Regions from separate parts of the Blautia producta genome, predicted to be linked through region 1. Evidence: a T-box and tRNA genes for the amino acid it is inferred to sense, from the RefSeq annotation. Region 1 holds a T-box; the other regions hold tRNA genes.
What was found. A T-box is a leader RNA that pairs with one kind of tRNA and senses whether it is charged. The one in region 1 lies ahead of leuS (leucine--tRNA ligase), so its partner is inferred to be a tRNA-Leu.
Positions count from the first base shown of each region.

Region 2: it has a tRNA-Leu gene. The T-box ahead of leuS (leucine--tRNA ligase) is inferred to sense a tRNA for this amino acid. The anticodon was not compared.
Region 3: it has a tRNA-Leu gene. The T-box ahead of leuS (leucine--tRNA ligase) is inferred to sense a tRNA for this amino acid. The anticodon was not compared.

Region 1 is NZ_CP136422.1:3,028,364-3,035,013, reverse strand. Features, by position in the region: gene BLCOC_RS13440 (cysteine-rich VLP domain-containing protein) at 1-71, opposite strand, end outside; gene BLCOC_RS13435 (DUF3795 domain-containing protein) at 402-815, shown strand; gene BLCOC_RS13430 (helix-turn-helix domain-containing protein) at 837-1,640, shown strand; gene BLCOC_RS13425 (GNAT family N-acetyltransferase) at 1,727-2,206, shown strand; gene leuS (leucine--tRNA ligase) at 3,018-5,432, opposite strand; T-box leader at 5,526-5,755, opposite strand; gene BLCOC_RS13415 (CvpA family protein) at 5,847-6,650, opposite strand, start outside.
Region 2 is NZ_CP136422.1:3,829,817-3,836,466, forward strand. Features, by position in the region: gene BLCOC_RS17230 (uroporphyrinogen decarboxylase/cobalamine-independent methonine synthase family protein) at 1-744, opposite strand, end outside; gene BLCOC_RS17235 (AraC family transcriptional regulator) at 964-1,836, shown strand; tRNA gene BLCOC_RS17240 (tRNA-Leu) at 1,898-1,981, opposite strand; gene BLCOC_RS17245 (amidohydrolase family protein) at 2,064-2,933, opposite strand; gene BLCOC_RS17250 (aldose 1-epimerase family protein) at 3,041-4,030, opposite strand; gene glpK (glycerol kinase GlpK) at 4,121-5,620, opposite strand; gene BLCOC_RS17260 (D-lyxose/D-mannose family sugar isomerase) at 5,766-6,446, opposite strand; gene BLCOC_RS17265 (helix-turn-helix domain-containing protein) at 6,541-6,650, opposite strand, start outside.
Region 3 is NZ_CP136422.1:4,484,642-4,491,291, forward strand. Features, by position in the region: gene carB (carbamoyl-phosphate synthase large subunit) at 1-799, opposite strand, end outside; gene BLCOC_RS20180 (carbamoyl phosphate synthase small subunit) at 799-1,872, opposite strand; tRNA gene BLCOC_RS20185 (tRNA-Leu) at 2,272-2,355, shown strand; tRNA gene BLCOC_RS20190 (tRNA-Leu) at 2,569-2,652, shown strand; gene BLCOC_RS20195 (DUF6077 domain-containing protein) at 2,825-3,880, shown strand; gene BLCOC_RS20200 (hypothetical protein) at 3,877-4,653, shown strand; gene BLCOC_RS20205 (GBS Bsp-like repeat-containing protein) at 4,749-6,647, opposite strand.

The sequences.
Region 1 (6,650 bases):
CGCTGCGCCGGGGTCATGCGGGGCAAGCCGCCGCCCGGTGTGCGCTCTATCCCTGGTATTTTTTTGCTCATGCGTTCCTCCATTTTCGCTTTACTGCCGTTTTCCCCGAAAGCCGTTCCTACCCCATTCCTGCGGCGTATCCCGGCATTGGTACGCTCTCCCTACTTCGGGACAGTGGCCAGAAGCGGGGTCACGGCGTACTTCCCCAGCTGGTAATATCTCTTTCGGACGGTCATTCACTTGTGCTTGTCCATCGATGAACTAACACAAGTCTACACTTTTTTGACCGCCCGTCCCGTATATCCGAAAGGTTGGAAATCCCGCTGGAAAACACACTATTTCCACGCTCTCGGAATTGTGGTAGAATGAAAGAAACCGTAAGCTGACAAGGAGGGCGAGCCATGAAAATGCCAACAGAAAAAATGGATACGGCTATGTTTGCCCCCTGCGGCATGAACTGTTTGGTCTGCTATAAGCATTGTTATCATAAAAAGCCGTGTGCCGGTTGCTTGAACAGCGACATGGGCAAACCGGAACACTGCCGCAAATGCAAGATAAAAGATTGTATCAAGGGCAAAGGGCTGTCCTATTGTTTTGAATGTCCCGATTATCCTTGCAAGCTGATTAAAAACCTTGAAAAAAGTTACAACAAAAGGTATCAGGCGAGCCTTATGGAGAACAGCGAGTTTGTTCGTCAGCACGGTTTGGAAAGGTTCATGGAACAGCAGAAAGGGAAATATACTTGTCCCAAATGCGGAGGTATCATTTCTATCCATGACAGAGAGTGCAGCGAGTGTCAAGAAAGCATGAAATAAGCATAAGAGGGGGTGTGTAGATTGGCGTTGACAATACAGGAACGCTTGAAAGACCTGCGTGTGGAGCGTGGGCTGACGCTGGAACAGCTTGCGGAGCAGACACAACTCTCCAAGTCTGCGCTGGGCAGCTATGAAGCGGACGACTTCAAGGACATCAGCCACTATGCCCTTATCAAGCTGGCGAAGTTTTACGGCGTGACCGCTGATTATCTGTTAGGGCTGACCGAAACAAAAAGTCACCCAAACGCCGATCTTGCAGACCTGCGTTTGAGTGATGAAATGATTGACCTGCTGAAAAGTGGGCGAATTGATACCGCCTTGCTTTGTGAACTGGCGGCGCACCCGGATTTTGTCAAGCTGCTGGCCGATATACAGATTTATGTTGAGGGTATCGCCGCAACACAGATACAGAACTTGAACGCATGGGTAGATGTGGCGAGGGCCGAAATTATGGAGAAGTACCAGCCGGGGGAGCATGACAAGACCGCTGGTGTCCTGCAAGCCGCCCATGTGCGGGAGGGCGACTATTTCAGCAGCCGGGTACATCACGACATAGACGCTATTATGGAGGACATACGGGAAGCACACAGGGGCAGGAGCGACAGCGCCCCGGAGAATACCATTGTGGACGAACTCAAGCGGGATTTGGAGGAAGTGGCGAACTTCAAAGGCAGTCGGGCGGAACACCTGTTGATGGTGTTGTGTAAGCAGACAAAACTGCGCTACACCAAGCTGACGGAGGAAGAAAAACAATGGCTGACCCGGATTGTACAAAAATCCGAGTTGACGAAAAGCTATGTGCCGCAACGGGGAAAACGGAAATAGCGAGCGACAATCGAGAAATTGCGAGGTAAAAAGTAATGTGTGGATTGATGTTAGTTAGGCCATGTAAACTTTATGCAGAACAAGTAATGTCATACAAAGAAGAAATGTCACAAAATGGGGATAGCTTTGACGGTTGTGCAGGACTTGAAGATGTCTATTCATTTGATGAATGGATTGATTTTGAAGGAAGATTAAGAAAAAAGTATAAAACTGGATATGTTCCATCAGAAGTGTTTTTAGCGGTAAGACAAAGTGACAAATTTCTTGTCGGAATGATTGATTTTCGTCACCCATTATCGGATTTTCTTAAAAATTATGGGGGCAATATTGGATATAGTATTCGTCCATCAGAAAGGCAAAAAGGGTACGCGTCTGAAATGCTAAAACTGGTTTTGCCCATTTGTCGCGACTTCGGAGAAAGTAAGGTTTTATTAACCTGCGATAAAGGAAATGTAGCTTCACAAAGAACGATTATTAAAAATGGTGGGATGTTGGAGAACGAAATTTCTGATACAGTAGGTTTAAGTAAAAGTGGAATAATACAAAGATATTGGATTTCATTATAACATCTTTCAACAATTCCTCGTCTGGGAGATAGCAAAGCCAGCCGAGCCAGTCAACGGTCAAGATGAACGGCGCTTACAGCGCCGCCGTTGACAGCCTCGCACGTCTTTGCTTATGAGTAATCAAGGCGGGAAAGCCCTAAAATGGCTTTCCCCCCCACTCTAATTTTGAGAGAACGGACAGCCTCAAAATAACTTTGACGGCGGACAAGCACAGTATGGGATTGTCCGTCTTGTCTACCCATTCAGCGGGACGGGCGGCGGCGGTCAAGGTCGGGCGTAAGCCCGTTCATTTCAGCCTTGACGGTTGCCGTCCGTTCTGCTATTTTTGCCGAGTGTCTATACACAACATCGGGCTAACTTGACCCGATGTCCAAGCGGGGGCGAGGGCCGGGGGCTTCATATACGCCCTGTTTGCTGGCGAAAACAGTCCTGCGCTTGTGGCATCCCGCCCCGCAAGCACAGCCTGTTTTCCTGCCGCTTCAAATGCCGTTGCCCTCCACGGCGGCAACGGCATTTTCACGGCAACGCCGACAGAGCGTATAACACACTACACTTTGCTTCGCAAAGTCGTGTGCCAAGGGGCAAGCCCCTTTGGATTCCCCAGACAACAAAACAGGCGGTATGCTGCCCTCTCCGGGAGCATACCGCCGTTTGTTGTCAGCAGCCCGTTTCACGGTCTGCGTGTAGTCTCTTGTAAACTGACCTAAAACACAATATAAATACCAAAAGAATCCTGCCAAATAGGCTTTTTATGATATAAAAAACGGGACGGCCCGGAATCACTTCCGGCCGTCCCAAATCATGAAACGCTTTATTTTTGCACTATATTGATTATCTTTCGAGGAACATAGATCTCTTTTACAATGGTTCCAGTCAGTTTATCTGCAATTGCCTCTTTTCCTGCGACGATAGCCTCCTCCTTGGATGCCTCCGCGCTGATGCTGATGACAGCTCTCGTCTTGCCGTTGATCTGAACCGGCACTTCGATCTCATCATCCTTCATGGCCTCCTCATCTGCTTTTGGCCATTCGGTATGGAATACGGAATCTCCATGTCCGTATGCCTCCCATATCTCCTCTGTCAGATGGGGCGCAAAAGGCGCCAGCAGCTTAACGAAGGTTTCTATGGTCTCTTTGTCAATGCCGCCTGTCTTCTTGGCAAGCTCGATGAGTTTATTGTTGTATTCCATGAATCCGGAGATAACCGTATTCAGGCTGAAGCTCTCCAGACGCTGGGTAATGTCGAAGACAAGCTTATGGCGAAGCTTCACCATCTCTTTTGTCTCAGATACCCCTGCCTCCAGACTGTCCATAGCCAGCTTCCAGAAACGGTTCAGGAAACGGTACACACCGTCAATACCTCTGTCATCCCACTCTGCATCCAGTTCCGGCGGGCCTACGAACAGTTCGTAGAGTCGCAGGGAGTCACAGCCGTAATCTCTTACCAGATCATCCGGAGAAACCACATTTCCTTTTGATTTGCTCATCTTAATACCGTTCTTTCCGGTGATCATACCCTGGTTGAACAGCTTCTGAAACGGCTCATCAAAGTCAATGGCCCCGATATCATATAAAAACTTGGTATAGAAACGGGAGTACAGAAGATGGAGAACCGCATGCTCTACTCCGCCGATATACATATCCACCGGCAGATATTTATCTGCTTTTTCTTTTGAAACAAGGGCTTCGTCATTTTTATTATCCACGTAACGGAGGAAATACCAGGAGGAGCCTGCCCACTGAGGCATGGTATTCGTCTCACGCTTTGCCGCTGCTTTGCAGACCGGACAGGTGGTATTGACCCACTCGTCAATGGCCGCAAGGGGTGATTCACCGGTACCTGTAGGCTCATAGGATTCCACCTCCGGCAGTGTCAGGGGAAGCTGGTCTTCCGGAACCGGAACATTGCCACAGTGCGGGCAGTGGATAATGGGGATCGGCTCTCCCCAGTAACGCTGACGGGAGAAGACCCAGTCACGCAGTTTATAATTGACGGTTTTCTTGCCGATACCCATTTTTTCGATCATGACCGGCGCTTCTTTTTTCAGGACAGAGGACTCCATGCCGTTCCATTCCCCGGAATTGATCATGGTTCCGCTTGCCTCTGTGTAGGCCTCTGTCATATTCTCAATCTCTTTTCCGTCTTTGGCGATAACCTGGATGATCGGAATATTGAATTTTACAGCGAACTCAAAGTCACGGTCATCATGGGCAGGCACGCACATAATGGCACCTGTGCCGTAGTCAGCCAGTACATAGTCGGACAGCCAGATGGGAACCTTCGCTCCGTTTAACGGATTGACAGCGTAAGTTCCTGTGAACACGCCTGTCTTTTCCTTGTCCTGGAGACGGTCTACATTGGACTTCATGGAAGCATCATAGATATACTTCTCCACAGCCTCCTTTGTCTCCGGTGTTGCCAGAGAAGCGGCCAGCTTATGCTCCGGTGCCAGTACCATAAAGGTTGCGCCGTGAAGGGTATCCGGTCTAGTGGTGTAGACCGTGATCTTCTCATCTCTTCCCTCAACTGGGAAATCCACCTCAGCTCCGTAGGACTTTCCGATCCAGTCAGACTGCATCTTTTTCACTTTCTCCGGCCAGTCCAGCTTGTCCAGATCACTTAACAGACGGTCTGCGTATTTTGTGATGCGGAGCATCCACTGGCGCAGGTTCTTCTTGGTCACAGTGGAACCGCAGCGCTCACAGCATCCGTTTACTACTTCCTCGTTGGCAAGACCAGTCTTACAGGAAGGACACCAGTTGATGGGGAACTCCTTCTCATACGCAAGACCCTCTTTGAACATTTTTACGAAAATCCACTGTGTCCATTTGTAGAAGCCCGGGTCTGTAGTGTTGACTTCTCTGTCCCAGTCATAAATGGCTGCAATATCATTGATCTGTTTTTTGATATTTGCCACATTCTGTGCTGTGGATTTTGCGGGATGAACCCCCATCTTGATAGCGTAGTTCTCAGCCGGAAGGCCGAAGGCATCCCATCCCATAGGGTGGATCAGATAATAACCCTGCATCATCTTATAGCGGCTCCACACATCAGAGATCACATAACCTCTCCAATGGCCTACGTGAAGACCGTTTCCTGACGGATACGGAAACATATCCAGACAGTAGTATTTTGGCTTTTGGCCGTCATCTGTGTTCACCGGTTTTTCTTCCCAGTTTTTTCTCCATTTCTGTTCGATCGCCTTATGATTATAAGGTACTGCCATAATTTCATTCCTCCTGGTTTTCATTTCTCAATACCCCGCCGGGCACCTTCTGAATATATGCATAAGCATAGAAAAAGCCCTTTAGTCACTATATTTAGAGACGAAAGGGCTTATTTTTCCGTGGTACCACTCTAATTCATCCGCAATGCCGGATGCACTCATTCAGGTTCTGTAACGGGAACTCCCGCCCGCACCTACCTGCATACGGCTATCAGTACGGGGACTCCGAGGCCAGTTCAAAAGCTTCTCTATACTGCCTCACACCAGCCGGCAGCTCTCTGGAATAGAGGATGCTCTTTACTACTCCTCTTCACAGTCTCTTCAATATTGGCTATTTGTTCATAGACTACCTGTTATTCTACCGATATCGCCAGATTTTGTCAAGACTCTAAGTTGTTTCTTCCCAAAAAAATCCTATTCCTGCAGGGAAATCACCGTGCAGACCGGCTCACCCTCGGTATATTCAATGGTAAGGGTATCTCCCACGTCATATTTTACGATCTCCGGATACTCTGTGACCGGTATGTCAAATACCAGATCCTTGTTCTCCAGCACCACATAGAAGTGGGAATTCCCGTCAATGACTGCCTGTGCCACACGCTTGATCTTACCGGATACGGTCTCCATCGTAAGCTCTCCGCCTTCGGAGGAAATGCCATTTGCTGACAGCAGCTTCACATAGGCCTTCTCACATTCTGCCACAGTATCTCCGATGGCCACATTCTGATACTTTTGTATATTGACCATGGCGTATTTTTTCACCAGGCCCGCGCCGTCCTTCAGCGCCATAAAATATGTTGGCTCTCCGGAAATGTTCAAAAGCAGAGGGAAGGCTGCCGTGTATTTTAAGTTCTGTACCTGCCCTTCTGCCGATTCCATAGCGGAATACTCCTCAGCACCGGCACAGGAATAATATCTTGTCTCCATGGTACGCTGGTTCATCAGGACAAATCCCACGTTGGAACGGTCGCCGCTGACAGAGGTGATGCCTGTGTATACCCATACGTCATCCTCCAGTGCCAGATAATTATAGCCGTCTGTTGTCTTAAGACAGCCCTTCTGTCCCAGAATACTGTTGAAGAATCCGTTTTTCAGCATTCCGTGATAATTGTAGAGCTGGATCAGAAGATCTGCCGGATAGGCACGGTCTACCCACTGGGGACAGTCCTCTATCTTGTATTCTTCTGTTTCGCCTGTGACAGCGTTGCAGAGAACCAC
Region 2 (6,650 bases), 800 kb from region 1:
TCCCTGGCCCACACTTTCGTATTCCGTAGTTGGAAGGATCAAGCCCTTTTCCTCCAGCAGATCATAATAGGCCAGTGTATCATCCGCAGCCTGGTCCATAATCCTTTTAAAAAGCTCCGGATACTGGGCAATGTTCAGCATCATATTCTCCATTCCCATCAAGTGGATCAGCATCTGGGTGGGTACGCTGTAGAGACAGTCCATTTTTCTTCTGACCGGCAGAATATCACCGACAGCATCTGTCACAGCCTCCAGCTTCTTCCTGCTGCTGTCCAGATCCACAGAAAACACACTTGCCCCTATTTTCTCAAAATCATCCTCCAGATCCTCGATCACCGGCAGAAAACGTACACTGATGCCTGCACTATCCTCCTCCTCTTTTCCTGTGGCAAACTCTTTCTTCATGTCCAATCCGTACAACTTGAACTCAGTATCATAATTCATCTCAAAGCAGTCCGGCGTCACTCTGTCATCATCAAAAAGTTCCTGACCCACAAAATCCTGATACAGATCAAACTCCACTTTTCTCGCAAAATCCCCGGTGCATTTCAGTCTGGGGGTGATGACCTCATTGTTGAATCCCCATGACTCCAGCACCACCATGGGAATTTCCCCCTGAAGGGCATTGTGTCTGTACCACCTTTCTTTCAGGACTGCATTTCTCTCCTGCGCTGCAAGTTCCTTATGTTTTTTAGCCACCTCACGTAATATCTGCTTATCCGCGCTGCTTATACCGTATTCCATAAGTATTCTCCTTTACTCCCTGTTCTCTCTTTTACACTCTGTTATTGACTTTAGAACACTTGTCAATTTTCTATATCATAACCCATACTAAAAGGTTTTTCATTACAGTGAATTGACATTATATATAAAAAAATTGACTATATACTGCCGATTCCCATTGACTCCTGAAAAAAAAATCTATATCTTAGAAGGTGTAAAAAGAGTCAGGAGGCTAAACCTATGGAAACATCTGCTTCAACCCCTTTACCAGGATCACAGATCTATTTCTGTACCCCAACAGCGTTGATCCGCCGGGAATTCTTATATCCTATCTGTCTGGGACATTTTTTTTGTGACCGCACCTACCACGTAGAGCGTTCCAGCTATGACAGCTTTCTGCTGCTCTATGTCCGGTCCGGTTCCGGTTATCTGACTTATGCCGGAAAGCATTTTCATCTGAATGAAGATGAGTTCTGCTGTATCGACTGTTATCAGCCCCATACCTATGGGACAGATTCCTCCTGGGAGATCCAGTGGATCCATTTTGACGGCATTTCCGCAGGAAGCTATTACCAATGGATCATAAAGCAGAACGGATATGTCTTTCAGCTCCCCAAAAGCCAGACCATGCAGGCTCTGAGACCTCTGCAGCACATGCTGGACATTTTTGCCATGCATGTCCCCTATAATGAAATCTGGCTCTCCAAATATATCACGGACCTGCTCTCTTTTCTCCTTGAAATGCCGGACTATACTCTTTTCACCTCATCAGACAATGCGGTGAGTGAGCATGCCAGTACAGTGAGTGAACGTGCCATATCCTATATGCAGCAAAGGTTCTCCTCCAACCTGACCATGGAAGAGCTTGCGGATCATGTGTCCCTGAACCTGTCTTACTTCATCCGGTGCTTTAAAAAAGAAACAGGTATGACGCCGCACAGCTATCTGATCTCCATACGTCTCCAACAGGCAGTCTATTATCTAAAGACCACAGACCGCACTGTAAAAGACATCGGCTTTGCCTGTGGGTTTCAAAGTGAAAACAGCTTCTGCATTACCTTCAAGAAGCATAAAGGGTATACCCCTTCCGAATACCGCAGTCTTCCACATTAACAGCCTTTTATTTCAGGGCAGAAAAAAGCCCTGTATCTTCTCAGATACAGGGCGTCTCTAATGCGGGAGATGGGACTTGAACCCACACGATCTTGCGACCACTAGATCCTTAGTCTAGCCTGTCTGCCAGTTCCAGCACTCCCGCTTTTCTCTGTCGCTCTTTGTTATCACTTCCGAACGACAAGTGAAAGTATATCACCAAATTTTGTATTCGTCAATACCTTTTCCTAAAAAAATCTGAATTTTTTTCTAATTTTTTCCTCTCCCTCAAAAATACGTGCTTTTAAGACAGTTTCATCCTCCGCACATTCCTGAAAACATCTCCATTCATCCAGCAGTCCCTGGCCATGGGGAACCAGATAAGCTCCCGCGTCACTGCCCAAAGCCATGTGCACTCCAAGCTCTAATGCCCTCCTGATGTTCCTCTTCCCCTTCTCATAAATCTCATGCAGCAGTTCATCTGAAAATCTGCCGCAGCCAAACATATTCGGCACCACAGTGATGGTGGGTACCCAGACAATATCAGATTCCGCCATCATCTGAAGTGTCTCCTCTGTCACATAATTCCCATGCTCCACACTGTCTGCTCCCGCTCTCACCAAGTCCGCCACAGGACCGGCACCATTGGTATGGCACATGACAGCAAATCCCTCTTCATGTGCAATATGCACCATCTCTTTTACTTCCCCATACGGCAGCGGTTCCCCTGTGATCCTTCCATCTGTATCAAAATCCATGATACCTGTTGTCATGATCTTAATAAAGTCTCCCTTATGGGCTTTCACTTCTTTTACCAGATCTGCGTATTCCTTTAAATTTTCATACGCCATCCCCACGATCCCCCCATAACACCCCTTTCGGTGAATTGCGAAAATCGGCGTCCTGTAATCAATTCCATACTCCCCGGCAATCTCCTTGGCCCTCTTGGAGACTCCCAGAGCATCTCCCCCGTCTCTTACAAAGGTGATGCCCTTCTCCTGATACCTCTTAAAGTGACACCGGATCACGCGATCATCCACGCCGTTCAAATGCCGCTCTACAGCATGTCTGTAATTCACTCCATCCATAAAAATATGTGCATGGCATTCTCCAAACATCCTGTCCCTTTCAGCTATACTCCCCTTCTCCTTTAATACTTGACGCTCCCCGGCTTCCTTCTCATCCCCATTTATCATGACACAAATATCCTCCTTTTTCACCTGATTCACTCCACCCGGATCACCAGCTCCACGGTCTTTTTCTCCCCCGCTCTGATTCTGCGAAGGGTCCCGTTCTCCTCTTCCCATTTCTGTCCGTCCACATGGCAGTTGCAGGGTTCAAGCCCTATAACATAATCCCCTGAAGCCATGGACTTCCACTGTGTAAAATTCGGCAGCTCTTCCTCTGGAAATTCCACACAGATTCCCATTCCCAGTTTTGGATTTTTCACTTTAACACATGCCCTGCCGTTCTCGTCAAACCGTATTTTGTGGTAAAACACCTGTTCCGGGACCAGATCCTCCGGCGCTTCCACACAGTTCCAGGGAAGCCTTGTCTTTTCTCTCTCCCCTTTCAGCACAGTTTCCAGTGCCGGTACTTCGATCACACTTCCCTCATCCAGCAGAGGATATCCCACATTGCAGTGGTAGAGCAGCATAAAGGGTTCCTCCCCGAATCCCTCATTTACAAACTCATCATGTATTTTAACCTCACTGCTTCCAAGCTCTGCCGAAATAGTCCTTCTCAGCACAATATTCTCTCCAAACAAGGCCGCCTGACGCATTTCCCCGGAGATCACTATGTGGTACACATCCCCATCCCAAAAAGCATCCGCACACACATGCTGCGCCGGCGTTGACCGCAGATATCCATGCATGGGAAGAGGTGCGTCCGGTGTCAGATCCGGCCTGCCTACATTGCTGGTACCGCAGGTAAAAAACATACCTCCCATAATACTCTTCTGAGCCTCAAACCCGCTGCTGTCAAACCGCTGCCCGTTCATAAGACCCGGTTTACTGAGAAAATTCAGGTTTATCCCCTTATATGACATTTCCACAATATCCAGGCATTTGTCAGCAGCCACCGTAAAAGCCAGTTCCCCTGCCTTCACCTCATAAGCCCTAAGCCCCGCTGCTGCCCCTTCTTCAAAGGTCACCTTTCTCACATATGCCATCTGCTGCATACTGCCTGTTTTCCTCATCATTTCTCTATTCATACCACATTTCCTTTCCATTTTCATTCACAGCAAAAATCCCCGTTATCCGGGGACTTCTGCCTGTTTACTCTGCCGGCACTGCCAACTAAATTACTCTTCTTCTTTTGCCCATCCATAAGAACATTTCACGGCTCGCTCCCAGCCCTTCATTTTCTTATCCCGTTCTTCCATAGAGATAACCGGATGGAAGGTTCTCTCGATCTCCCAGTTTTTCACGATCTCATTCTTGTCCTTCCAATAACCCACAGCCAGCCCTGCCAAATACGCAGCGCCCATGGCAGTGGTCTCCACACACTGCGGCCTCTTTACCGGAACCTGCACCATATCAGCCTGTGTCTGCATAAGGAAATTATTGGCACTGGCACCGCCGTCCACCTTCAGGGAAGCAAGAGGTATCCCGGAATCTGCCTCCATAGCCCTCACCACATCATGCACCTGATAGGCCAGAGATTCCAGGGTAGCACGGATGATATGATATTTGTTCACCCCTCTTGTAAGTCCCACAATGATCCCTCTTGCATACTGATCCCAATAGGGTGCCCCCAGTCCTGTAAACGCAGGCACCACATAACAGCCGTGAGTGTCCTTCACCTTTTTTGCCATATATTCGGAATCCTCCGCGCTGTCGATTATGCGAAGTTCATCCCGAAGCCACTGGATCGCTGCTCCCGCCACGAACACGGAACCCTCCAGCGCATAGTTCACCTTGCCGTCCAGTCCCCAGGCTATGGTGGTCACAAGCCCGTTTTTTGAAAATACAGGCTTCTCCCCTGTATTCATAAGCAGAAAACAGCCTGTGCCATATGTATTTTTTGCCTCTCCCTCTGAAAAACAGGTCTGTCCGAACAGAGCGGACTGCTGATCCCCGGCAGCCCCTGCAATGGGAATCTCTCCGCCGAAAAAGCTTGCGTCTGCCATGCCGTAGACGCAGCTTGAAGGCTTCACCTCAGGCAGCATGCATCTGGGGATCCCCAGCTCTTTTAATATCTCCTCATCCCACTCCAGCTTGTTTATATTATAGAGAAGTGTTCTGGATGCGTTGGAATAATCCGTCACATGGACCGCACCTTTGGTCATCTTCCATATAAGCCAGGTCTCCACGGTTCCGAAAAGCAGTTCTCCTCTCTCGGCGCGCTCTCTGGCCCCTTCCACATGATCCAGGATCCACTTCACCTTGGTACCTGAAAAATAGGCGTCGATGATCAGCCCTGTCTTGGCTCTGAACACCTCAGTAAGCCCCTTCTCTTTCAGGGAGTCACAATACTCTGAGGTCCGCCTGCACTGCCACACAATGGCATGATATACCGGCTCCCCTGTATTTTTATCCCAGACGATGGCTGTCTCCCTCTGGTTCGTGATGCCGATCCCCGCAATATCCTTTGCCTCCACGCCTACCTTCTGCATAGCCTCCACAGCCACGCCAAGCTGTGTGGACCAGATTTCACTGGCATCGTGCTCCACCCATCCCGGCTTGGGAAAATACTGTGTAAATTCCTTCTGGGCCACACTCACCATCTCGCCCTTCTCGTTAAAAAGAATACATCGGTTGCTTGTTGTTCCTGCGTCCAAGGCCATTATGTATTTTGCCATATGTAAAAATCCTCCGTTTTTTCTCACCGGCACTTCCCCGGGCGCCGGCAGTAACATAGTAAAGGTTTCACAAACAAAAGCTGTCCAGCCGGAAAGAATTCCTCTCTCCGGCCTGACAGCTCTTTGTCTCAATTCTCCTCGAGCTTTATTCTGCCTTCGGATATTCTGTACAGAGCAGACGGTATGGTGCCTCGTCTTCCTCTATCTCAGGAAATCTTCCGATAGGCTCATAAAAACGGTTATCATTTTCATCGTCATTGCACATAGAAACTTCACCTAAAAGTACCGGGCCTGTGCCTGGCTCCAGTTCAAAATCATGGTACATGTACGGATAGACCGTAATACTCTCACCGGGCTGCAGCTTAACCTGGGTTCCCGCAGGTACTGTGAATTCCCTGCCGTCACAGTTTACCGTCACATCCGTGTCAGCAAACTGGCCGTCCTCTGTGGAGTTATATACACGGATCAGAACATTGCCGCCTCCTCTGTTGATAATATCTTCCATCTTGTTCCAGTGGAAGTGCATAGGGGCCATCTGTCCCTCTTTTATGTACAGCAGCTTTTCTGCATAGGTCTTTGTATACTTGTCCATTTTCAGGTTGCCGTTTCTAAGGGTAATGAGGGAAAATCCCACCTCATCAAACCTGCCCAGGCCGTAATCTGTGATGTCCCAGCCCAGCATATTATCACGGATCTCGTCGTACTCGCCGCCTTTTTCCTTCCAGTCTTGTGGTGTAAAATTGCAGAATGGCGGAAGCTTGAAACAGCACTTGTTGACCATCTCCTCCATCTCTTTCAGCGCTGCATTGATTTCTGAACGTTTCATAAATTCTTTGTCCTTTCTGTCTCTTATCTGATTCCTATTTTAGCGCTTCCAATGGTATTTTTCAACAACAAATATCAGTATTTTTCTCATCCCTTTATAATATATTGATATCGCTGCGGAATGCGAACAGTTTCCATGTCTTAATGTCCAGTACATCAGCCACTTTCAGCAGTGTTTCCACTGAAATTTGTGTGGCCATCTTAG
Region 3 (6,650 bases), 1.5 Mb from region 1:
AGGTACGCAGCATCTGATATTCCTTGTCACCCAGTGTCTGGGACGGCGCCACAACGATACTGTCACCTGTATGCACGCCCACAGGGTCTATATTTTCCATATTACATACGGTGATGCAGTTGCCCGCACCGTCGCGCATAACCTCATACTCAATCTCTTTCCATCCGGCAATACAGCGCTCAACCAGTACCTCACCCACACGTGAGAGGCGAAGGCCGTTTTCCAGGATTTCCACAAGCTGCGCCTCATCATAGGCAATGCCGCCGCCGCTTCCGCCCAAGGTATAGGCAGGACGGAGAACCACAGGATATCCGATCGTCTTTGTAAACGCAATACCATCTTCCACGGTCTTCACCACCAAAGACGCAGCGACCGGCTCACCGATCTTTTCCATGGTATCTTTAAATTCCTGACGGTCCTCAGCCTTCTTGATGGTCTCAGAAGTGGTGCCGATCAAGCGCACATTCTGCTCCTTTAAAAAGCCTCTCTCCTCCAGCTCCATAGCCAGATTCAGTCCGGCCTGACCACCCAAAGTGGGCAGTACGCTGTCGGGCTTTTCTTTTATGATAAGCTGCTCCACCACTTCCACAGTCAGAGGTTCAATATAAACCTTATCCGCAATATCCTTATCTGTCATAATGGTGGCTGGATTGGAGTTCAGAAGTACAACCTCGATTCCTTCTTCCTTTAAAGAGCGGCACGCCTGTGTTCCCGCATAGTCAAACTCTGCTGCCTGTCCGATGATGATCGGACCGGAGCCGATCACAAGCACTTTTTTAATATCCTGAATCTTCGGCATTATTCGCTCACCTCCATCATTTTCATAAACCTGTCAAACAGATATCCGGAATCCTGGGGTCCAGGACATGCCTCCGGATGGAACTGTACGGTAAATATATTCTTACCTGTATATTTCAATCCCTCGTTCGTCTTATCATTGACATTCTCAAATGCCGGCACTGCCACCTGAGGGTTCAAGGTGTCCGTATCTACCATATATCCATGGTTCTGTGATGAAATATATACCCTGCCTGTCTCCAGGTCCTTTACGGGGTGATTTCCGCCTCTGTGGCCGTATTTCATCTTTCTGGTATCCGCGCCTGTTGCCAATGCCATAAGCTGATGACCAAGACAGATGGCAAATATGGGAACCTGTGAATCATAAAGCTTTTTGATTTCTTCTATAATAGAAGTACACTCTTTCGGATCCCCGGGTCCGTTGGACAGCATAATGCCGTCAGGATCATCTCTGAGGATCTCCTCCGCTTTGGTAAATGCCGGATATACGGTAACCTGACATCCGCGCTCATTCAGAGAACGGGCAATATTGTCTTTTGCGCCGAAGTCCATAAGCGCCACTTTAGGACCGCTGCCTTTCAGCACCTTTTTCTCCTCACATGTCACGCGCTCCACTACTCTGCCGGTGGTATATGCCTTTAATTTCGGAAGAACCTCTTCCAGTTTATAATCCGCATTGGTGGTGATCATGCCGTTCATGGTACCTTTTTCCCTCAAAATCTTAGTAAGGGCTCTGGTATCAATCCCTGCGATCCCAGGAATGTCATATCTCTTCAAAAAATTCTGTATGGTATCTTCACATCGGAAGTTGCTTGGGATACGGGATAATTCCCTGACAATGTAGCCATCCGGCCACGGTCTTAAGGATTCCTGGTCTTCATGGCAAATGCCATAATTACCAATCAAAGGATATGTCATGCAGACTGCCTGTCCGGCGTAAGAAGGATCTGTAAGAACTTCAAGATAACCTGTCATCGAGGTATTAAAGACGATTTCGCTGATAATTTCTTTCTTCGACCCTATGCTGGTCCCGGTAAAGACGGTGCCGTCTTCCAGTATTAAAAATGCTTTCATGCTTTCACCTGTCTTCCTTTCTATAGCGTACTGTTAATGGTTCCCCAAATTTTCCCCAAATTGTAAAAAGTGTATCACAACATTTATTGTTTTTCAACCTTTTTTTCTTGTTTTTTCGCGGTTTTTTCACAGTGCTGGTGATCCCCGATCTGAAATGCTGTTTATGTATTAGTCATTTCCTTATTGTGATAGGAATATTTACTGTTTTTATTCCGGAGGAGATTTTGTCCTTTTCCGGACACACAGAAAAGCCGTAAGGAATGGATCAATAGTAATAATATGTCGAAAAAATAAATTGCGTTAATTTTTTTAAAAACTTTGAAAATTACTGTTGACATTTCCTGTAAAATCATGTAATATATGTCTTGTGCTTGAGAGAGCACAAACTTAATAGAAGATGCAGGAGTGGCGGAATTGGCAGACGCGCAGGCTTCAGGTGCCTGTGGTAGCAATATCGTGTGGGTTCAAGTCCCATCTCCTGCATCCTTTTTTTGTCTTTTTACAGTGTTTTCTGCCGGGTAAATCCGGTAACCGTTGAATTGCGTTTTATACGGATGGTCAGAAATTACCGGAAATTTAGACAGATTCTATATGGATGATAAATTTCTTGGTTTTTCTAAAAAAAGTATTGACTTTCTTCTCTAAATCGTGTAATATATCACTTGTGTTCGAGAGAACATCAACTTAATAGTAGATGCAGGAGTGGCGGAATTGGCAGACGCGCAGGCTTCAGGTGCCTGTGGTAGCAATATCGTGTGGGTTCAAGTCCCATCTCCTGCATCCTTTTTTTGTAATTTAATCTCTTTATCGGAACGAATCTCCGTTAAAGAGATTTTTTTATATGCATGAAATTTCCAGTCAAATCAGAGGAATACCTTGACTTAAACTTTAAAATTATATACTATTAAAGAACTAGATAAGCTGTCCCCAAATAAATTTTCAGGAGGCATTTATGAACTACATTAAGACCTTATTTCTAATTCTTTTTTTTACTCTGGCTATATATTTTTTAGGGATTTTGGGAAGAAAAAAAAGTGAAGTTTTTTCTTTAGCAGAGATTCTTTTAAACGGGCTGCTAAGATTATTTGCAAGTTTTGAAGTAATTGTCCTTCCGTTTATTTTTTTACGAATCAAATTTTCATACTTCTTTTATTTTTATTGTGCCTTACTGACTGTTGTTATTATTTTTTCCATAATAAGATATGCCAGATACAGTTATAAATTTATTGGAAAGGAAGTACGCAAATTTATTTCCATATTGGACCTTCCATTAATTGCTGCAATAATTATGATTATATTTCAGATGTCTATGCTCGCATTTTATATGCATCTTGATGCAGATGATGCCATGTACGTTGCAACCGCTGCTACAACTTTAAAAACCGATACCATGTATCAATATGCTGCAGATACCGGTATCCCGTTAACCACCATGCCATCACGATATATATTATCCCCCTTTCCTATTTTTACAGCCTTTTTGGGTAAACTGTTTTTTATCCATCCCACAATAATAGCACATACCATTCTAGCGCCGCTTATGACGGGTTTTGCATATTTAGTCTATTATTTAATGGGATCTCTTATTTTCAAGAAAAAAAAGGGCACGATCGGCATCTTTTTATTAATATTGAGTGTATTTCAAATATTTGGATATTTTACAGTTTACTCTTCTTCCACTTTTATTTTGATCCGCTCATGGCAGGGAAAAGCCGTACTTGCAGGCGTTCTCATACCTGCAGCATTATATTTTTTAATGAAAGAATGTCAAACAAAAGCACCCTATAAATGGCCGTTAAGCCCTTCATTATTTTTAGTATTAGCAGCAAGCCTTGTCTCCTCAATGGGTATAATGCTGATTCCTACCCTTCTGGGTTTATCTGCTATTTTATATTGTATCTATAATAAATCTTTAGAACCATTGATCAAATGTATTATCAGCTGTTTACCAGGGATTTGCTTAATGATAATATATTTGTTAATGAAATACGGGAGATTTTGTCCATGAATGAGATTATGGAAATAACACAAAAAATGCTCTGGCTCTATACCGGTGATTGTTGGTATTTTCTTATTTTTTTAGTATGCGCAGGCTATTTATTTTCCAAAAATAAAGCCCACTCTGAGATAATGTTTGTAAACCATTATATGATCGGATTCAGTATTATTTATATATGCCCTGTTACAGCTAAAATCATTATGGATTATTGTATAGGAAAATCCGTATACTGGAGAATGTTCTGGCTTTTACCTATGGCAATGATCGTGGCTCTTGCAGTTACATTTATTGCTACTGAAATAAACAGCAGAGTGTATAAAAGTTTATTTATTTTTGCAATCCTTCTGTTGCTGATTTTCAGCGGTAATTTTATGTACCGCAAGGATGTATTTACCAAAAGTGTAAACTCCTATAAACTGCCTGAAGATATTTTCACAATATGTGATATGTTAGAAGAGCATGCGGAAAATGATAAGGTAACGGCTGTTTTTCCCACCGAATTTTTGCCATATGTCAGGCAATATGATGCTAATATTTATCTTCCCTATGGCAGAAGAGTCGAAACAGAAACCAAGCCGTCTAGTGATGCCAGAAAATTATTTGATGTAATGAATCAGCCAGATAAATCAGCGGAAGAATTGACACAGCTATCAAAGAAAAACGGATGCCAATATATTGTGGTCAGCAAAGATGACGCAGTCAATAATACTCTCTCTGATGGTGACTTTAAAGCAATCGCTGATTCCGGCAACTATATTATCTACTTCGATACCGCCGATTAATATGTACAGCCACAGGGCTTTTCCTATCATAATGTATAACACTAAAGGGGCTGCCGGTCAAAACCGGATTTCAGCCCCTTTAATATCTCAAATTACTATCTTGTTATTTCACCTGTTGATTCTGCAAATAAATGTGGCTCCCCTTCCATATCTAACGTATAGATATGGATATTATATTCTGATACTTTGTAACCGAAATCTGCTGCCCAGACCTTAGTAACATAAGAGCCGTCTGTCTGTAATTCTGCTTCATACCACTTCAGATCACTCTGATCTTCCTCCGCCCATACGGCACAGCGCAGAGCCTGAACATTTGTATCTGTTGGCAGATTTCTTACGATAACCTCATATTTTCCGGTCCTGAAATCGTATGGGGTCACTTCAATTTCCGTCGGTATCACTTCCGGAACTTCAGCTATTTCTTCTTCTGCATCAGCTTCAGCTATTATCTTCTCTTCCGGTACTATGATATCTTCCGTAAGCTTTTCCATTAATTTTGACTTTTTATCCAGTTCAATATCTATGGTGTCTTTATCATATTTTTCTAGTAAGGTCGCTTCTGAAGAGAATAAATTTGTTCCAAGACCCAGCCGGTTACCTTCAATGACTGCGCCCAGACTTGCCAGTGTGGTTGGAAAATTATCAAAGGTAGAGTATTGCCTATAAGTATCTCCCTTGGCCTCAACCGCTGAGTTTATGTATGTGGTGAATACTTTTCTAATGTAGTTCTCATCCACATCCTCACAAAAATCACTATCCATAGTAGGATGATCTCCGGATATCACAATAGTTGTATTTTCGTAAAAATCCTGTTCTTGTACCCACTTCACAAATTCGCTTACCTGTTTACTTGAGCAAGCCATAACATTAGCATATTGGTCGCTCCCATAGGTATCCTGACAATCCTCGCATAGATACCCATCTTCAAAATGAGTATCAACTGTTAAAATTGTCATATTAAAGGGCTCTTCTAAAGAACTGATTTCCAGCAAGTGCTCTTTCGCAAATTCAAAAAGTTTCTTATCCTCATACCCCCAAAATACATGGTAATCCTCAGGTATTTGCCCATTATCTTTACTATAATAATAGTCATAAATATTGTAATTCCCATGCTGGGTATAAAATGATTTCCTACCGCCAAAATTCGCATCAGAACCCAGAAGCAGATTTTGAGAATATCCATTTTCCTGAAGAATATCACCTATAGCAGTCAAACCCGGCATAAAATTTTCCTGCTTGTTCATTGAATTGCCTTCTATTGGAATCATTAATGGTAAACCGGTACTCTGTGCAAACATGGCCGCGACAGTCCATCCAGTACCGTTTAATGATATCCCCCCATTTAATATCTTTTGACCGCCGGAGAAATTTTCATTGGCAATTGACAATTCCGTGAGTTCTGGTATGACGTTTTTCATAAAAGCTCCGCCTTGCTTTTCATCAGCATAAGTATTTTCCATGGACTCCAGATAAATATAAATCAGATTTCTCTTTTGCTCCGGAAATTTAATATCAACAGATTTAGGATCTATATAATTATCATCGATAAACGTGGAATACGTGCTTCTGTTACTTGCATAGGCTTTAATATCAAGCCTGCTCCACATATAGTTTATAGAAGTACCTGCCACGACCACAGATATGACCGCAGAGAATAATAGTATAAGTCCCCTTTTCTTTTTAACAATTTTATAGACAATTCCCACCAACAGAATTATCCCTATGGATACAAGAACACAGGATAATATATAGCTGATAATTATCCCACTATCTGTGCCCTGCAGAGGCGATTGAATGTGGAACATTAATTCATTCATAGTGAGTCCTGTCCAGGTTCTAAACATCCAGGAAATACTGGTGGCTATCAATAAAGAAAGAAAAGCAATCAGATATCCTATGATAATCCCTGCAAATTTTATGACTTTCTTGTGTACTGTAAACTTTGCATTTCCATTTTTAGATGGGTCTTGTTTTATCTCTTCTTTTGTATCCATACT